One region of the Vibrio artabrorum genome, then DNA from elsewhere that is predicted to be linked to it. Evidence: predicted binding sites of a transcription regulator. Region 1 holds the regulator's gene; each other region holds the start of a gene.
What was found. Region 1 encodes CRP, which controls carbon source genes, mostly activating them, when cyclic AMP is high. Its sites were predicted from a motif close to TGTGANNNNNNTCACA; they were not measured.
Positions count from the first base shown of each region.

Region 1 (6,843 bases):
GTTCCGTAAACTGACGGCACCCCTGCGTAAAAAGCTCACTCAATTTGAAAAGCAGATGGATAAACTCACGCAGGCTCTTGAAGAAGCCGAGCAAGAATTATCCGACACTTCACTGTATGAAGCTGAAAATAAGGCTAAACTGAATAAAGTACTCGCTCTACAAGCGAGCAGTAAGTCACAGCTAGAAGACGTTGAAATGGATTGGATGTCCACTCAAGAAGAGCTTGAGCAGATGGAACAGGATATGAATAGCTTATGAGCCCAGAGCACGCCCCAATATCACTAACACTGGAACGACTGTGGCAGTTTAGCCTCCAGTATTACAGTGTGCGTGGTGTAAAGGATGCGTGCTTAGCTTTGCAAAACCAGTTCCATGGCAACGTCAATCTACTGCTGCTTCTCAAATGGCTTGATGAGCAGCAATTGTCTTTTGCTGAAGAAGAGTGGCACAAAGTTCAACAGTGCTTGAGCCGCTCTGAAAGTCTACTGCATAGTTATCGAGAGCTACGTAAACACCTCAAAGCACACGTTATCGACTCACTCTACCGTGAAGCCCTACAGTTTGAGTTACAGCTTGAGAAACAACAACAATCTGATCTCGTCGACTGTATAAACTCCCTAAAGCTGTTCGCTAGCCAGCAATCACCGCTCGCGTTTCAGTACTGTCGTTTATTAGGAGCAGAAAACCTCTACGACGCTTTTTCTGAACCCGCCCCTCTCCCCTAACGCGTTGCCTTTCCTTTTGCTTCATTAAAGTTCAACACTTCCAATACACTAACGTGAAGTACGTGACTCCCCTAATTCACACAAAGAGGGACTGACTCCATTGTTATTCACAACTTTAAAACTCCACAGGTAAAAGACTTGCGCTCAATCCGAGGATCCATCAAGCTCAAATTAACATGTGGGCGTTTCGCTAGAAGCTCAACACGTTATCAATGCCCATAAAAAGAAGCATGGATCGTTTTATGACAATATTTACCGCAGCCACCGGCCTATCGAATCCGCACTTACAAACATTAGTACCCAGATTCATTAGAAAACAGGCATTATTTACTCCTCACTGGCAAACCTTAGACACCCCCGATGGTGACTTTCTCGATCTTGCTTGGAGTGAATCTCCAGACAGTGACAACATAAGTAGCAACAACCTCGGTAGTAAACCCATTTTCGTGCTATTCCACGGTTTAGAAGGCAGCTTTGAGAGCCCTTATGCCAACGGACTGATGAATGCATTTGCGCAAGATGGTTGGTTATCAGTGATGATGCACTTTAGAGGCTGTAGCGGCAAACCTAATCGTTTGGCTCGCGCATATCATTCCGGTGAAGTCGAAGATGCACGCTTCTTCTTAAGACATCTGCACGCTCAGTTTCCCCATAACCCGAAGGTTGCGGTTGGTATTTCCTTGGGCGGAAACATGTTGGCCAACTACCTCGCTGAATATGCGGATGACCCGTTACTGTCGGCTGCTACGATTGTATCAGCACCCTTCGACCTTGCTTGTTGTTCCAGTCGTATTGAACAAGGCTTTTCAAAGCTCTATAAGAAGTACCTGCTCAACTCGCTAAAATCGAATGCATTGAAAAAGGCCAATCTGCTACAAGAGAAGCTCGGCATTACCACTGAAACCATTCACAACATCACCAAACTGTATGAGTTTGATGAACGCATTACCGCACCTTTGCATGGATTCAAAAATGCTCAAGATTATTACGCACAATGTTCAGCGCTTCCTAAACTGACTAAGATCAAGCTGCCAACTCAGATCATTCATGCCAAAGACGATCCGTTTATGACCGATGACGTCATCCCCAAATTCGTACTACCGGACAACATCGATTATCGGCTGTTTCAAAAAGGTGGCCATGTGGGGTTTATTACCGGCAGCACACTCAAACCAAGATTTTGGTTAGAAGAAGCGTTACCGGCCTACTATGAAAGCATTCTAAATTCGGCATAATGACTGAGCCTTAGTCAATAGAAGTAAAAACATTGCTGAGCACACTCATTACTCATGAATGAACATATCCATGAACATAAAAGAGAGAAGTATTTATGATCATCCCATGGCAAGACATCGCCCCAGAAACGCTGGAAAACCTGATTAAAGAATTCGTACTGCGTGAAGGCACAGACTACGGTGATGTAGAGGTTTCACTTCAAAACAAGATTGACCAAGTAAAAAATCAATTGGCCTCAGGAGAAATCAGTATCGTATTTTCTGAGCTACATGAAACCGTTGATATTCAGGTCACAAAACGCTTCTAGGCTGCGCTCATTAAGGAGCCGTGTTATAGTAGTAACCGATTGCTAACAAGTAAGTTACTCAAAAGACAAGGGTTGTCATGTCCGCTAAACATCCAATAATTGCGGTGACGGGTTCATCAGGAGCCGGCACCACCACCACCTCAGAAGCCTTCCGTAAAATGTTCAATATGATGAACGTCAAGGCTGCTTGGGTTGAGGGGGATAGCTTCCATCGCTTCACTCGACCAGAGATGGATGTCGAAATCCGTAAAGCGCGCGAGCAAGGTAAGCACATCAGCTACTTTGGTCCGCAAGCCAACGATTTTGGCGCATTAGAGGAGTTCTTCCGTCAATACGGTAACGAAGGCACAGGTAAGGTACGTCGTTACCTACACACCTTCGATGAAGCCGTGCCGTACAATCAAATGCCGGGCACCTTTACGCCATGGCAAGAGATCCCTGAAAACTCCGATGTGATGTTTTATGAAGGCCTGCATGGTGGTGTAGTTGATGGTGACATCAATGTTTCCCAACATGTCGATTTGCTGATCGGCATGGTGCCCATCGTCAACCTTGAGTGGATCCAAAAATTTGTTCGTGACACTCGCGATCGTGGTCACTCCCGTGAAGCAGTAATGGACTCCATTGTTCGTTCGATGGATGATTACCTTAACTACATTACCCCACAATTTTCACGGACCCATATCAACTTTCAGCGTGTTCCAACCGTAGATACCTCAAATCCACTGAACGCGAAAGGGATTCCAAGTTTAGACGAAAGCTTCGTAGTGATACGTTTGCGTGGCATAAAAAACGTCGATTTTCCCTACCTTTTGGCCATGATTGATGGCTCATTTATGTCTCGCCATAACACGCTAGTCGTGCCGGGGGGGAAAATGAGTTTTGCTATGGAGCTCATCGTAAGACCGATCCTACAACAACTCATCGAAACCGGAAAAATTGGTTAACAAAACAACGTTTTTATTGATTACTTTTCATACCGTGATCATGTGCACAGTTTTGCGTAAAAAATCGTGGCTTGGTCACGATTAAAATCAAGAAATAGTCTCGGAAAAAGGATACTATTCTTAGACGAAACACAAGATAGCTTGCAGCGCTCAACGAGTGCTCTTACCCTACAAGTCAATCCAGGCTTAGCTAAAATACGGAAAGCAGCAAGCATACCCTGCAGAGGAAGTAAGATATTATGGTTCTAGGTAAACCCCAAACCGATCCAACATTAGAGTGGTTCCTTTCACACTGTCATATTCATAAGTACCCTTCAAAGAGTACTTTGATTCATGCTGGTGAAAAGGCAGAAACCTTGTATTACATCGTTAAAGGTTCTGTGGCAGTTCTTATCAAAGACGAAGAAGGTAAGGAAATGATTCTTTCTTACTTAAACCAAGGTGACTTCATTGGTGAGCTTGGCCTCTTCGAAGAAGACCAAGAGCGTACTGCATGGGTTCGTGCAAAATCTCCTTGTGAAGTTGCTGAAATTTCTTTCAAGAAATTCCGCCAACTTATCCAAGTGAACCCAGACATCCTGATGCGCCTTTCATCGCAAATGGCAAACCGTTTACAAGTAACGAGCCAAAAAGTTGGTGACTTAGCGTTCCTTGATGTAACAGGTCGTATCGCTCAAACGCTACTAAATCTAGCGAAACAGCCCGATGCCATGACTCACCCTGACGGCATGCAAATCAAGATCACTCGTCAAGAGATTGGCCAGATCGTTGGTTGTTCTCGTGAGACAGTAGGTCGTATCTTGAAGATGCTAGAAGAGCAGAACCTAATTTCTGCACACGGTAAAACTATCGTGGTCTACGGCACTCGTTAATCTCGATTAACCGCTAAAATTTTAAAAGCCACCAATGGAGACATTGGTGGCTTTTTGTTTATTTGCGTCATCCCCAAAAAGGAGGGACGACCGAGTTGGGGAGCTCTTCAAACAAGTGGGTAAATCTATAAAGATTCCCTACTCCTTCGTCGGTCTATGGAATGACGATTTGTCTCTCGCAGGGAGAAGCCCGAACCTCAACTCTTATATCTACCCGTTAGTACTCTCAAAAATTTTATCTGCTGATGCCGCCACAAACCCAGTGTATAGCTCACCATTATCCATCACATAACGCTTCGCAAACTCATAGAAGCCACCAGGAATCATCTCATTGCCATCAACAAATGATACTGGGACTTTATCCGCCATTGTTGATGATTGCTCTAATAAAACCTCTGGAGAGCCTTTAACCTCACCTCCAGATGCATTGATTGTGAAGCCCGACTCTCTCAAATAGTCATTCACACTCTGTACCTCCTCGAAGTGCTTAAGCTGATTCACACTCACCGTAAAGTGATTTGCACCATAGCCATGAGCCGCTAACCAAGAAGCATATTCGCTCTCTTTTGCTAACACTTGGAAATCCGCGAAGCTCAGATCCCAAAGTCGGCCACCAAACAAGAACTCATAACCTTGAAGCTTGCTTGCGTCCACTTGCTCAACCAACTTAGCCACGATCTGCTGTAAATCACTGGAACACGCTTCGACCTTCAACTCACTAATAAACACTTTAGGTTGGGTGGGATCTGGGTGCTCATAGTGCTTAGCCACCAACTTCTTGCTTTCAAACAAGTAATCGCCACACGCCTTATAACCTAAAGCCAGAAAAGGCTTAGCGAGTGTGTCAATCCCCAAAGGATCAACATTGAAAGTACGCAGTGCAATGTGATCATTAATCAGCGCTTCGTCTTCTTTCAGTAGACGATGAACTTTTTCTGCCGATGGGCAAAGCCTATCAATGTAATCATCCCATAGTGATTTAAAGAGTAGATCGGGTGTCATGGAGACTCCTTATCAAAGATTCTAGCAAGCTAGTCATTTGGATTAGAAAAGGCGAGGCTTAGACACAAAGTCAGCAGCCTTTATTTCATAAGCCAGTCAGTCATTCTGTCACTTAAATTTAAACTAAAGCTCAATTCCCGGGCTAAACGTGGCTGGCAGTTGAGTTTCACTGCCTTCCATTGAAGCCATCGGATACGCGCAGTAATCCGCCGCGTAGTAAGCACTTGGACGTAAGTTACCGGAAGCTCCCGGGCCGCCAAATGGTGCGTCGCCGCTTGCGCCAGTCAACTGACGGTTACGATTAACAATGCCCGCGCGGATATGGTCAACGAAGTATTCCCACTCTGAATCGTCGGTTGAAACTAAACCAGCAGATAAACCAAAGCGCGTGTCGTTCGCTAGCTCAACCGCTTGCTCTAGTGACTGGTAACGAACCACTTGTAGCAATGGACCGAAGTACTCTTCATCCGGCAGTTCAGCAATGTTGGTTACATCGATGATGCCAGGAGAAACAAACGCCGCTTGACCCGCTTTTGCTTCGACTAGGCTGACACCGCCTAACGATTGCAGATTCGCTTGCGCGTCCAGAATGAACTTAGCCGCAGCTTCAGAGATCTGCGGACCCATGAAGGGTGCTGGCTCAGCGAATGGCTGATCGACACGAATCTTCAAGGTCGCAGCAACGAGCTTATCCAGTAGTTGATCGCCCTTCTCTCCAACAGGCACATACAAGCGACGTGCACATGTACAACGTTGACCCGCACTGATGAAAGCCGACTGGATAATGGTGTAAACCGTCGCGTCAACATCCCCAAATTGATCACTGATCACCATCGGGTTGTTGCCGCCCATCTCTAGCGCCAGCATCTTGCCCGGTTGGCCCGCGAATTGACGGTGAAGGATATGACCGGTATTAGCACTACCGGTAAATAGCACACCATCAAGACCTTTAGCCTCAGCCAGTGCGATGCCTGTCTCTTTAGCGCCTTGTACTAGGTTAATCACACCAGCTGGAAGACCCGCCTCTTGCCACAGCTTCATGACGAACTCCCCCGTCCAAGGTGTTTGCTCTGACGGCTTAAATACCACGGTATTACCCGATAGCAGCGCAGGAACAATATGACCGTTTGGTAGGTGACCCGGGAAGTTATAAGGACCAAATACCGCCATCACGCCCAATGGACGATGACGCAGTACAATCTGGTTGCCAGCGGCTTCACGTGATGCCCCACCGGTACGTTCATGGTAAGCACGAATAGAGATAGCGATTTTGCCTGCCATCGCACCCGCTTCAGTGCGCGTTTCCCAAATCGGCTTGCCTGTCTCTTTTGCGATGATTTGTGCGATTTCTTCGCTGTTCTCTTTTACCTTCTCGGCAAAGTTCAACACGATCGCTTCACGCTCTGTAAAGCTCAGCTTCTTCCAAACTAAGAAAGCCTCACGAGCGGCTGTTACAGCAGATTCAACCTGTGCTGGTGTTGCGCTATCGCCCTGCCACACAACTTCATTATTGTATGGGCTTACCGATGTCATGGCGTCACCTTGACCTGCTACCCATTGTCCTGCTATCCACTGAGTCATATTTTTATCCTTAACATCTTCGACAGATAATCGCCGCTATTATTGAGCCAATATACGAACGAATTCGCCTTCCTTTACTTCAAGAGCGCTTGCGACTTCAGGTGATAAAATCACGGTGTTAGTCACTTGGTCATACGCCGCTTTCGCCGCGACAGCGCGGAAGTTCTCAAAC
Region 1 covers NZ_AP025458.1:2,735,724-2,742,566, forward strand. Annotated here, with positions in the region: gene OCU36_RS12440 (ABC transporter ATP-binding protein) at 1-259, shown strand, start outside; gene OCU36_RS12445 (TIGR02444 family protein) at 256-726, shown strand; gene OCU36_RS12450 (hydrolase) at 969-1,961, shown strand; gene OCU36_RS12455 (YheU family protein) at 2,057-2,269, shown strand; gene OCU36_RS12460 (phosphoribulokinase) at 2,347-3,216, shown strand; gene crp (cAMP-activated global transcriptional regulator CRP) at 3,456-4,088, shown strand; gene OCU36_RS12470 (DUF1338 domain-containing protein) at 4,299-5,090, opposite strand; gene astD (succinylglutamate-semialdehyde dehydrogenase) at 5,214-6,671, opposite strand; gene astA (arginine N-succinyltransferase) at 6,711-6,843, opposite strand, start outside.

Region 2 (6,843 bases), 1.1 Mb from region 1:
CATGTTTGCTGTGCACGGTATTTTGGTCTCTTTTGTTGGTGTGAGCCCAAAAGAGTATTTCCAGAAGATCTGGCCGGTACTGACGTTCGCTTTCACATCGCGCAATTCTGCGGCAACGATTCCATTGAACGTTGAAGCTCAGATCACGAAGCTTAATGTGCCACCGGCAATCGCAAACCTATCTGCCTCTTTTGGTGCGACGATTGGCCAAAATGGTTGTGCAGGTATCTACCCTGCGATGCTAGCAGTAATGGTTGCGCCAACGGTCGGCATCAACCCTATGGATATCAACTTCATTCTGTCGCTTGTCGCCATTATAACGGTAAGCTCATTCGGTATCGCTGGTGTGGGTGGTGGTGCAACCTTTGCTGCACTTATCGTACTTCCTTCAATGGGTTTGCCGGTAACCATTGCAGCACTGCTTATCTCGATCGAACCTCTTATTGATATGGCACGTACGGCGCTTAACGTATCGGGCGCAATGACAGCAGGCACTATCACTAGCCGTCTGCTCGAGAAAAAAGACAAGCAAGCAGAATTGGAACCAACGAATACATAACTCGATATCAAGGCATGTTGTTAGGTTAGTTTCACTCCATTAAAAAGCCCTGATGTATCAAACATCAGGGCTTTTTTACGTTTCGTCGTTATTGATAAATGGTGAATTAAGATCAGGCTGGTTTAGCCGCTATTTCACTTAAAACAACAGTGTCAAACGTTACCACATTAAATCATCTGGAATGACGAAGTCTTTATACGGGTCATCCTCGTCGACTTCGTCCGAGCTTGATGTCTGAGTATCCACAATAGATTCTTCATCTCGCATTGCGATCTTATTCGCTACCGAAGTAGGGATAACAACATAGCTTTCGCCTTGACGAGCAATACTTAAGAGACCGTTACTGAGTTGCTTTTGAGTCAGCTCTTCTACGTACAGGTATTTCACCAAAGTACCGTCGGTGAAGTTGTATTTTATCTCACCATTTTTCTGCTCGAGCTTGTTCATTTCAATCAATTGCTTCACCTGAGCTTTAATCTCTTTACTCAGCTGCTGTTCTTTCAATTGTTGGTTTAACTCTTTATCTTTCGCTTGCTGCGCCAATTTAGCTTCTTCAGCTGCCGCTTTTGCTTCACGAGACTGAACGCGAGATTTTTTAGAGCCTTTCTTCGCCTTCTTTAATTTTTTTTCATTTACCAAGCCAGCTTTAAGCATCTGCTCTTGGAGTGTTAACTTTGCCATGACTTTCCCAGTTAAGGATTAAAAACGCCTCTATCATACCTGCTTTTCAGGTTTCTGTTTACTGAACAAGAGTAAATTACTGAACTATCATCAAATCAGCTTAGATAGTTCCAAACCGCTCGAATGCTTTTAATACTTCGCCACATCATCCATTTCTGAGTAGCCGACAAACGAATATATCGATAGATACTGGCTACTAATCGGTTCTTATCATTTGTCTCAATCGGGTCAGCACTTTCAACCAGCAACGCTCACATCAAGTTACAGCGTCACCATATCAAATACCTCTTTTATCTGGTGACGATTCCAGTGTAGAAAAGAATACTCAAAGCGTTGTAAAACAGCACTTACCTTGAGGGATACATAGACAGTGAGACTTTCATTTCAATCTAATCAAATTCATCAATAACAGGTGGAATTTGCTAAGAAGTAACCAATCTCAGATTCAAAACCCTACTTGCCGTCTCAATCGAGTAGGATTGCACCGTTTTCCTGCAATTTATTTAGGATCTGGGTTGCACGCCTACCGCATACTGTCAGATACTGAACAAAACCAACTTTCAGCTACAGTAAGCGCTCCCCGCCTGCTGTTCAGGACATTCTATGAGTTTAGACAATCAGCCAACCTACTTCTTTTTCGACTACGAAACATGGGGCGTAAGCCCAGCGAAAGATCGCCCAAGTCAGTTCGCAGGTGTTCGTACCGATCAAGATTTTAATATTATCGGAGAGCCTCTGGTTATCTATTGCCAACCTCCTGCTGATTATCTGCCTGCACCTGAAGCCGCATTAATTACTCGCATCACACCACAAAAAGCCCTGTCCCAAGGCTTACCTGAACCTGAATTCATCGCCAAAATTCATGCTGAACTTGCTAAGCCCAATACCACCAGCCTTGGCTACAATAGCATTCGTTTCGATGACGAAGTCACACGATATACCTGTTATCGTAATTTTATCGACCCGTACGCATGGAGCTGGCAGAACGGTAACTCTCGTTGGGATCTACTGGACGTGATGCGCGCCGTCCACGCACTTCGCCCTGAAGGCATTGTCTGGCCAGAGAACGAAGACGGTTACCCAAGTTTCAAACTGGAAGACCTATCAAAGGCCAATGACATTGAACACGAAAACGCGCACGATGCGATGGCCGATGTTATTGCGACTATCGAGTTAGCGAAAAAGTTGAAAGCGGCACAGCCGAAAATGTTTGACTACCTATACAACATGCGCCACAAGCGTAAGCTGAATGAGTTAGTCGACATTGTAAACATGACGCCTCTAATGCACGTTTCAGGCATGTTCGGTCGTGATTGCCACTACACGAGCTGGGTGGTGCCTATGGCGTGGCACCCAACCAATCAAAATGCGGTTATCGTGGTTGACTTGGCTAAAGACCCTAGCCCATTGCTTGAGCTTGATTCCGATGCCCTGCGTGAAAGGCTCTATACAAAGCGCAGTGAGCTATCAGAAAACGAGCTTCCAGTTCCGATCAAACTTGTACACTTGAACAAGTGTCCAATTCTTGCACCAGCAAAAACCCTGACGGCTGAAAATGCCGCAACTATCGGTATTGATCGACAACAGTGTCTCAATAACCTAGCACTATTACGTGAACACCCTGAAATTCGCGAAAAGCTGATCGGTTTGTATTCACAAGAACGTGTATACGAGAAAAGTGACGACGTCGACACCCATCTGTATGACGGCTTCTTTTCACCCGCCGATAAAACCGCAATGAACATCATTCGTGAAACCGACCCAAATAACTTATCAGCGTTAGACATCACTTTTGGCGACGAACGTATTAAACCGTTACTGTTCCGTTACCGTGCTCGACACTTCCCATGGACACTTGATGAGCAGGAGCAATTGAAGTGGGCAAACCATTGTCGTGAGTTTTACGAAAGTCGCTTGGAAGAGTACATGTTAAACCTAGAGAATCTCGCACACGAACATGAGAGCGACGAAAAAAAGATGGCGATCTTGAAGGCGGTTTATCAATACGTAGAAAACTTAGCCAGCTAATTCCACTATCAAGAGATGTTACACTTTGAAAGAACGTTTAATCCAACTCGTCTACTGCTTGATCTCCTTTGCTTTGATCCTAGGCGCCCTCACAGCAGGTAACGCGTTACAACACCTGTTAGACACCGCTATCCCGGGCAGTATTTTTGGCATGTTAATTTTATTTGCTGTCATGGTGATTGGTATTGTTCCTGCACACTGGGTACAACCCGGTGCTAGCTTGATCATTCGCTTTATGATTTTATTATTTGTTCCGATCAGTGTCGGGTTGATGGAGCACTTTGACGAACTTATCGCAAATGCATTGCCCATCTTAGCCAGTGCCGTGGGGGGGACGCTGATCGTCTTGGTTTCTTTATCATGGTTCTTAGACCGCTTGCTTTCGAGAGGTCAATAATCATGTGGATCCTACTGACCATCGTGGTGTTTCTATTTGCTCGCTGGATAAGCCAGAAAGTGAACTCGCCACTGTGTAACCCATTGCTGATCAGCATTGGGGTTATTATTCCTATTCTGCTGTTTTTCAAAATCCCCTTTGAAACTTATTATGCGGACAACACTTGGATTACCTACATGCTTCAACCTGCGGTCGTTGCACTTGCTTACCCGCTCTACGAGCAACTGCCGCAAATCCGCACTAACTGGCGTATCATCACCTTAGCTTGCACACTTGGCAGCGTAATGTCGATGATCACAGCAGCCTTGATCGCCGTCGCTTTTAAAGCCGATTTGAGCTTAATCGCAAGTTTACTCGGTAAGTCAGTCACCACACCTATCGCTATGGAAGTCTCCAGTCATTTAGGGGGCGAAGCCGCGATTGCCGCAATTCTGGTGCTTATTGTGGGTCTGTTTGGGGCCATTTTCGCTTACCCTATTTATAACCTAATCGGTATTAAGAGTCCGATAGCACGAGGGTTAACCATGGGCACAGTATCGCATGCTCTAGGAACCGCAACCTGTGCAGAAAAGAACCCACAAGATGCGGCTTTTAGCTCTCTCGCGTTAGTACTTTGTGGTGTTATAACCTCGATTATCGCGCCGAGCATATTTGCTATCGTCGTTTGGCTCTACGCGTAATCCGATGGGCTGGCATATTCATTTTTAATCTCTCGAAAGCCCAACAAAACGCTGATGACATAACATCTACTTGGGCTTATTCTCGGCACTCACCTAATCATGCCAAGCGATTGGGCTCAAATTTGAGTCAATAAATGCGATAGGCATGGTCATATTGGTCTTTGCAATCGATTTCATCTGTGACCTCACTCTAATTATGCAATAGAATGTAACAACAAGATCGCAATAGTGACTTGAATCACGGATTATTCTTGAGTATTGCATAAACTTAAAGCCTAAGGTTAATTAAGGATTCAACATGAACAGTCGTATTACCATGGCGCTGGAAAGTGCTCCAGCATCAATTAGGACACTTTTGAGTGACATCGTATTTTCAGATAGCTTCGATGCAACGTTATCTTCAGAGCAATTTGCTGATTTACTGCAAGCCAGCGGTTTAACTGATAACGAGTTACGTGTTGCACTGCTTCCTTTTGCCGCCGCTTATTCTTACGCACCGCTCTCCGAGTTTTATGTTGGCGCTATCGTACGTGGTTTGTCTGGGACTTTGTATTTTGGGGCAAACCTTGAAGTCGCCGGCGCTCAGTTAAGCCAAACTGTGCATGCAGAACAGTCAGCGATTAGCCACGCTTGGATGAAAGGTGAAGAAGGTATTTCCGACATCACGATTAACTTCAGCCCTTGTGGTCACTGTCGCCAATTCATGAATGAACTTACGACAGCAAAAGAGCTTCAAATTCAGCTTCCACAACGCACTGAAATGTCTCTACAAGACTATCTGCCGGATTCATTTGGCCCCGCTGATTTAGGCATTACAGAAGGCTTGATGACGAAATTAGATCACCAATACACATCCGCAGAGACGAGCCCAATTATTGTGAGCGCACTTGCCGCCTTAAACCGCAGCCACGCCCCTTACACTAAGAACCTAAGTGGCGTTTCATTACAGCTGGCAACGGGTGAAATCTTTACGGGTGCGTACGCTGAAAACGCCGCCTTCAACCCTAGCCTTCCGCCATTACAAGTTGCACTCGTTCAACTTAGACTGGCTGGCTTCGATTTTGAGCAAATCGAAAACGCAGCCTTGGTTGAAATCGCTGACGGAAACATCAGTCACTTAGCAGAGACTCAGTCGACATTGGAAGCGATTAACCCTGACATTCCAGTGAGTTACTTAGCAATTTAAGCACATTCCATTAACAAAACACGCAAAAAAGCAGCCCATATTATTAGGCTGCTTTTTTTATACTTCTAATTCATACCACAGACCGCGCAAACGTTTGCTTTTATCGGTCAAATAAGTATGATCACACCGTTTTCAATCACTCGTTTAAAAGATCGGAAGGAATGTCTATGTTTGGTACCGCTATTCGTGAAAATGCTACTCGTGTACTTCTATTAGGTTCAGGCGAACTCGGCAAAGAAGTCGCTATTGAGTGCCAACGTTTAGGTTTGGAAGTGATTGCATGTGACCGTTATGAAGACGCACCCGCTATGCAAGTGGCGCATCGCAGTCATGTGTTCGATATGTTAGACGCTGATGCGTTAGAAGCCATTATTGAGCTCGAAAAACCCGATTACGTAGTACCAGAAATCGAAGCGATTGCCACCGGTAAACTCGTGGAGCTTGAAGCAAAAGGATTGAATGTCGTTCCAACAGCGAACGCGACGAAACTGACGATGAACCGCGAAGGCATTCGTCGCCTAGCCGCAGAAACGTTAGAGTTGAGCACATCTCCGTACCGTTTTGCTGACACCTTTGAAGATTTCGCCGCTGCGGTCGAATTTGTGGGCATGCCTTGTGTCGTGAAACCCGTGATGAGCTCTTCAGGCAAAGGCCAAAGCGTCATCAAAACAGAAGAAGATATTCAAAAGTCTTGGGATTACGCGCAAGATGGTGGTCGCACTGGCGCGGGTCGTGTCATCGTTGAAGGCTTTATCGACTTTGATTACGAAATCACACTATTAACCGTTCGAGCAGTAGACGGCATTCATTTCTGTGCGCCTATCGGCCACCGCCAAGAAGACGGTGACTACCGCGAGTCATGGCAGCCACAAATCATGTCAGACAACGCTTTAAAAGCAGCGCAATACACCGCAGGGCAAGTGGTTAACGCACTAGGCGGTTACGGTATCTTTGGTGTGGAACTGTTTGTTAAAGGTGATCATGTCATTTTCAATGAAGTGTCCCCTCGCCCACACGATACCGGTTTAGTAACCTTGATGTCTCAAGACTCATCTGAATTTGCGCTGCATGTACGCGCATTTACGGGTATGCCAATTAAATCCATCACGCAATACGGCCCGTGTGCATCAGCGGTTATTCTGGGTCAAGGCACATCAACAAACATCCGCTTTGAAGGGCTTGCAGAAGCGCTAGATGCACCACAAACGCAAGTTCGTCTATTTGGTAAGCCAGACATTGATGGTCGCCGTCGCCTTGGTGTCGCGTTAACTCGCCGTAATAGCACAGAGACCGCGATTGAAGATGCAATTGA
Region 2 covers NZ_AP025458.1:1,662,127-1,668,969, forward strand. Annotated here, with positions in the region: gene OCU36_RS07475 (L-cystine transporter) at 1-559, shown strand, start outside; gene OCU36_RS07480 (DUF2058 domain-containing protein) at 719-1,240, opposite strand; gene sbcB (exodeoxyribonuclease I) at 1,844-3,268, shown strand; gene OCU36_RS07490 (CidA/LrgA family protein) at 3,294-3,665, shown strand; gene OCU36_RS07495 (CidB/LrgB family autolysis modulator) at 3,668-4,345, shown strand; gene cdd (cytidine deaminase) at 4,644-5,531, shown strand; gene purT (formate-dependent phosphoribosylglycinamide formyltransferase) at 5,699-6,843, shown strand, end outside.
Region 2: a site for CRP is predicted at 4,524-4,539, ahead of cdd (cytidine deaminase). Genes of this name have one in related genera too.

Region 3 (6,843 bases), on a different replicon from region 1:
TGTAAGATCGAATGCGATAGATGCTGCCGAGCAGTTCAAATAACTCTCCGTAACCGCACCCCAAATCTAACACACTCCTTTTTTCGAAATCAGCCGAACGCACGATCACTTCAAAGCGACACAATTGGCTCTCTTCGCTAGTCCAACCTAAAGCTTTGGCTTTGTCGCCTTTCGAGCGGTCAGTCTGTTTTCGGTGATAGCGATACACCTTCCAACGATCGAGCCAATGCATTCAAATCAACCCTACTTCAATGATCATCAACACACCTTAATGAGATTAAGCTTGAGAACGAGAAGAAAAGAGCCCACCGATCTTATAACCGATCGCATAGCAAACCACGGCAACAGTGATAAACACCAAGGCTGAGAAAAGGTACGCGATCGATGCCGCGACACCAGCCCCCCACACGATGCTAAACACCAAACCGAGATAAGCCTCTTTTGGCCACTGGTCGATAGGAAACTGAGCACCACCAGCAATTAGATAAACCATCGCAAACAAACCAATGAAGGTAACAATAAGACCTATGATAACGCGAATGTTCATGGAGAGACCCTTGATTAATTGAGCTTGGTTGCCATTGTTCCTAATCGAAAGCGGATATGCTTAGTCGGAACCGAATATTCTCAATCGAAATCGAATGTTCTTAATCGAAGCCGAATGTTATTAATTGCTACCTGATGATATTCAAGTATATCGGATAAAAGGTACCGGCTCTATGACTCTTCCGAGTGAACTTTTACTGATTAGATACACGTAGCTGACGACAACAAAAACCTGATTTCATTTGATTAACCGGCACAAAAAAGCGAACACCTTGCTCACGTTGAATCTGTGAGCAAAGTGTCCGCTTTAACTGAATCTAGCTTAAAGCAGGATGAAAATACCCGCTAAACATGCACTCATTAAATTCGCTAGTGTGCCCGCTGCTACTGCTTTCAAACCTAAGTTCGCCACTTCAGCACGGCGCTCTGGTGCCATCACACCGATTGAACCTAACTGAATCGCGATAGAACCAATGTTTGCAAAGCCACACAAAGCAAAAGTCACGATCACTTGGCTATGTTCAGATAGTAGATCTTTGTTCTCAACGAAGTCGATGAAAGCAACAAACTCATTCATTACGATCTTCTGACCGATGTAAGAACCCGCCATCAATACTTCATCACTCGGAATACCGATTAACCACGCTAGCGGCGAGAATAAGTAACCGAAGATAGCTTGCAGCGTAATGCCCGCAAAACCGAACGTTTCACCTAGGCTTTCTAGCCCAGTGTTGACCATCGCAATCACACTCACGAAGGCAATCAACATAGTACCGACAGCCACCGCGACTTTCATACCGTTCATCGCGCCGCTTGCCAATGCATCAATCACGTTACTTTGATCCGCTCTATCTAATTCAATGTGCTCGTAGTCACAAGGTGTGCTGCGTTCAGGCACAATGATCTTTGCCATTAACAAACTGCCCGGTGCAGCCATAAAGCTTGCCGCGATAAGGTATTTAAGCTCAACACCAAGTCCAGCGTAACCACCAAGTACACTGCCCGCGACCGATGCCATACCACCAGCCATCACCGCAAACAGCTCCGAACGAGTCATAGACTTTAAAAAGGGACGAATAAGAAGAGGAGACTCACCCTGAGAAAGGAAGATATTACCAGTAGCAACCAGAGATTCAGCTTTACTTGTCCCCAGCAGTTTCTGCACCGCTCCGCCCAAGATTTGAATCACTTTTTGCATGATGCCTAAATAATAGAGCGCAGAAATCAAAGCACTGAAGAAGATAATGATTGGAAGTACGCGAACCGCGAAAATGAAGCCTTCAGTAGCAAGATCACCGAAAAGGAATGCGATACCAGCGTCGGCAAAACCAAGCAGGCTAGAAACGCCATTACTTAGGCTGGTTAGCGCCAATTGTCCCCATGGGAAATACAATACTAAGGCTGCAAAACCGATTTGAAGTAATAGTGCACGAGAAACCGTTTTCCAGTTAATTGAAGAACGACTTTCAGATAGCAGGTACGCGCAAGCAATCAGTGCGATAACACCGACAAAACCAAATAGAATATTCATAATATGTCCTAGTGATCCTTATAGAGTGAACATGAGCCAAGCAAATGACATCAAAGGAGCAGGACAAAGAACCGCAAGCAAAACGCTACGCGATGAAGGGGCTAACAAAGTTAGCGAGTGTAACAACGAATTGTTCATGTAAAAAATCACCTTATACAAGCAGTGGAACGTAGCTGGTCCGGTCCGTGGGGTCATTCACATATCCATGTGACGGCTTGTATTGGCTAAGCACCGGCTTAAAACCGGAAGAGAAGTATAAACAGTTGAGTGAGACTTTCATCACATTTTTTAACGCAAACGATCGCGCGGTCAAGGATTAGGCAAACCGTATTATTCATTGTCATTTTCGTGGCTCAACGCTGTAAATAATTGGTAGAAGGTGAAATTTAGAATAGGAAACCTTGTTAACGTATGAGCGTAATCGTTTGATGAATTTTGAGTGATTTTTACGGCTTTTCTGTGCTTTACCTCAATTCCCGATACTTCAAGATTCATCTTGAGTTTAGATACGTATATACTTTGTGTGATCTCACGAAAGAATTAGCCATAAAATACCAATAGCGTTGATTAGATATAACAGCCATCGAGACTAAGAGAGGGAACACGTGAAGAAAATGGACGCTCCGCACGACATGAACAATGGAGCTAGATTCAAAACAAATAGACACGGCTATGTGACCGTAGTTGAGTATTATAATACCTATACTGTTATTGTCGCGTTTGAAAATACAGGAAATATCCGCGCTATCAGTGCGGCGAAATTACGTACAGGTCAGTTAACCGATCGCTCTGTCGCACCTGAGTCAATTATGATCGGTGAGAAGGTTGAATCGGTTAAACACGGGATATTAACCATTACTCAAGTTGAATCTGAAAATATTGTGGTACTGACCAATGCCAATAATGAAGAAATTAGAATGTTATTGCCTGCGGTACAAAAAATGAAGGATAAAAATGAAGAGGTCGATGGTGAAAATGTTGCCTCGCCAAAACCGACCTCTCTTAGCCAGCTGACTAAAAGAAATAAAAAGACCAAAGACGTTAATAGCATGCTTAAGAAAATGCTTACTGACTACGGTCGATACGATTAATTCTCTGTTTTATACAATAACGCCTCTAAAGATTTATATCCTGATATAAAAATTAATTAAGCCTACCTTTCTCAATAAAATACGTTGCATATTCGAGTGAAAAGTTAAATTTGATCAATGTCTCACTCTCGATCTTTACTGTTAATTAACGAGATCTCCATCACAATCTCATTTTGACTTTGTGATGCAGGTCTTATTGGGTTCTCAATATTTCCATTACTATGCTCTCACACAATAAGAGAACACAGTTTCTCAACCCCTAAAATCCAATTGAGACAAATATTATGAAAAAGATTCTTGTAGTTTGCGGTAACGGCCTTGGTACTTCACTAATGATGGAAATGGCAGTGAAAGAAGTGGCAAAAAAAATCGGTTTCGAAGCAGAAGTTGATCACGAAGATCTGTCCTCTGCATCATCAAGCAAAGCGGATATTTGGGTTGCAGCAACAGACGTCGCCAACCAGCTGAAAGATGGTGGAAAAGAGAACATCATCAGCCTTAAAAATATTTTTGATAAAGCATCAATCGAAGAGCAACTAAAAACTTTCATGTAAGGTAAAATTATGCAAAACTTTTTCGAGTTCATGCTTGGCTTATTAAAAGAGCCTGCAATCATGGTAGGGTTAATTGCTTTCATTGGCCTTGTTGCTCAAAAATCTGATATTTCCACCGTACTTAAAGGCACAATAAAAACCGTAATGGGTTTCCTTATTTTAGGGTTTGGTGCCAGTGCTCTTGTGGGTGCTCTAAATAATTTCTCAGTTGTATTTACTGAAGCATTTGGTGTAAGTGGCGTTATTCCAAATAACGAAGCAATTGTCGCATTAGCACAAAAAGCTTTCGGCTATGAAATGGCTCTAATTATGTTTTTTGCATTCGTAGTGAACATTTTATTAGCTCGAATTACGCCTTTGAAATATATTTTCTTAACAGGCCACCACACAATGTTCATGTCTATGTTGGTGGCCGTAATTCTGTCTACAGCGAATATTCAAGGCACTGCTCTCGTCGCAATCGGATCGCTCATTGTCGGTTCATTGATGGTTATCATGCCAGCACTTGCTCAGAAGTACACAGAGAAAGTAATGGGTACAGACCAACTGGCAATGGGTCACTTTTCAACGCTCTCGTACTTAGTATCGGGTTACATTGGCAGCAAGTTTGGTGACACGTCGAAATCAACAGAAGACATCAACGTACCTAAGAGCCTCATGTTCCTGCGTGATACGCCTGTAGCAGTAGCAACAACGATGACCATTTTCTTCATGCTGGCTTCGATTATGGCTGGCGGTGAATTTGTTGAAACCATATCTAACGGACAAAATTGGGTCGTATTTACCTTCATGCAGTCTCTTGTTTTTGCAGGTGGTGTTTACATCGTACTGCAAGGTGTGAAAATGCTGATTGCTGAAATCGTCCCTGCATTTAAAGGGATCTCTGACAAACTGGTCCCAGGAGCAAAACCGGCTCTAGACTGCCCAATGGTATTTCCTGTCGCACCAAACGCAGTACTTATCGGCTTTCTTTGTTCTTTCGCCGCAGGCCTACTGGCAATGGCAGTGCAAGGCGCGCTTGGTTGGACAATCATTGTTGCAGGCGTGGTTCCCCACTTCTTCGTTGGTGGTGCGGCAGGCGTTTACGGTAATGCGACAGGCGGCCTACGCGGTGCGATTTTGGGGTCTTTCACACAAGGCATATGTATTTCGTTCTTACCAATGCTTTTACTTCCAGTACTTGGTGGTCTAGGTCTTGAAGCCACTACTTTTTCTGACTTCGACTTTGGTGTAGTTGGTCTAATTCTAGGGTGGATTGTGTCATGAGCTTATTCGATTTAATTGGCAACCAAGGCGTTATCATCAACGCTGAAGAAAACTTAACGGTTGATGCGGCTATTGATGTGACCTGTTCAACGCTACTCGCGAGCAACAAAATCGAAGTAAGCTATGCTGAAGCAATCAAACAAAAGCACAAGGACATTGGCGCGTACTATGTTCTAGCACCAAAGATTGCAATGCCTCATGCTCGTCCTGAAGATGGTGTGAACGAAGCATCACTGCAAGTGACGGTATTCAAAAAGGGTGTTGATTTTGAATCCGAAGACAACGGTGACGTTTATCTTTCGATTACTCTGGCGGCGATGGACTCCGATAGCCATATCCACACCATTATGGCGCTATCTGAGTTATTCCAAAATGATGATGACATTGATGCCATTATTGCGGCGGAAACAGAACAAGCGATCATCGAGATCTTAAAACGCTACTGATCTTACATTTGTAGCTCCTCCCCCATAAACAAGCCACGGTATTCGCCGTGGCTTTCGTCGTTAATAGACCAAATAAAGCGCAAAAAGTCACATGACATTTTGAGTCTGTTCATCGCCGCATACTGACCTCAACATAGCTCGACATAAAGAGTGCAAACTCATCATTATCCCAGCGTTCACATCGATAACGTCTAATATTTTCAGTCAATATCACTCTTCACCTTAAAAGACGATAAGAGACTTCAATCATTAAAAATAAGTAACCACGGTTAAAAAACTTGCCAATTCGAATAATTAGTATAGTGTTATACACATGTATATCACCATGCAGTTTTAATTATGACCAAATGGAAAGACGACCAGCCGATCTTTAGGCAGCTTGCTACAAAGATCAGCGACCAAATTCTTCAAGGCATTTGGTTAGAACAACAGGCACTGCCCTCTGTACGTGCGGTTGCCGCCGATCTCAAGATTAACCACCTTACTGTCATGAAAAGCTATCAATTACTGGTTGATGAAGGCTTGGTAGAAAAAAAACGCGGCCAAGGCATGTATGTGGCTGAAGGGGCAATCCAAAAATTGAAAGAATCCGCCCATCAATCATTCATCAACACACAGATCCCAGCCATCGCTGAGACGCTAGGCATCATTGATATGAGTGTCGAAGAACTCGTGAAACAGCTAGCACAACATATAAAGGATAAGTCATGAGTACTTTACTTTCCGTGAAAAACGTAACCAAAACCTATTCCAATCAAGTGGGTGTCGAGAACATCAGTTTTGAGTTAAAACCAGGGCAAGTGCTTGGCCTGCTAGGTCACAATGGCGCGGGTAAATCGACCCTGCTCAAATCACTGCTTGGTGGGCACAACTACCAAGGTGAAATAGAGGTGAATGGCTACCACCCTATCCACCAGCACGCCGACCTCATGCTGCATTTATCTTATATTTCAGATGTGAACGTGCTACCCGAGTGGATGACGGTAAAACAACTGCTCCGATACACGCAAGGTGTACACCCCAGTTTCAACAAACAAAAAGCACAGCAGATGTTAAGCAGCACCAACATTAAGCTCTCTTCAACGATCAAGCAGCTTTCTAAAGGGATGAAAGTGCAAGTTCACCTTGCAATCATTATCGCGACCGACACTCAAGTATTGATCTTAGATGAGCCTACACTTGGCCTAGATTTGCTATACCGCGATACTTTTTATCGCCACCTACTCGAATGGTTCCACGATGGCAAGCGCGCAATGATCATTGCCAGCCACGAGGTTTCAGAGATAGAACACTTATTGACAGATGTGCTTATTTTAAAACAAGGCCACTGCGTGTTACAGAAAAGTATGGAAGACATCGAAAACGACTATTTCATTATCGAAGTCGCAAACAATCACTCAAGTGAGATC
Region 3 covers NZ_AP025459.1:108,671-115,513, forward strand. Annotated here, with positions in the region: gene OCU36_RS14600 (class I SAM-dependent methyltransferase) at 1-232, opposite strand, end outside; gene OCU36_RS14605 (hypothetical protein) at 278-547, opposite strand; gene OCU36_RS14610 (NupC/NupG family nucleoside CNT transporter) at 869-2,077, opposite strand; gene OCU36_RS14615 (hypothetical protein) at 2,692-3,168, shown strand; gene OCU36_RS14620 (PTS sugar transporter subunit IIB) at 3,453-3,722, shown strand; gene OCU36_RS14625 (PTS ascorbate transporter subunit IIC) at 3,732-4,988, shown strand; gene OCU36_RS14630 (PTS sugar transporter subunit IIA) at 4,985-5,434, shown strand; gene OCU36_RS14635 (GntR family transcriptional regulator) at 5,774-6,145, shown strand; gene OCU36_RS14640 (ABC transporter ATP-binding protein) at 6,142-6,843, shown strand, end outside.
Region 3: a site for CRP is predicted at 2,346-2,361, ahead of OCU36_RS14610 (NupC/NupG family nucleoside CNT transporter). Genes of this name have one in related genera too.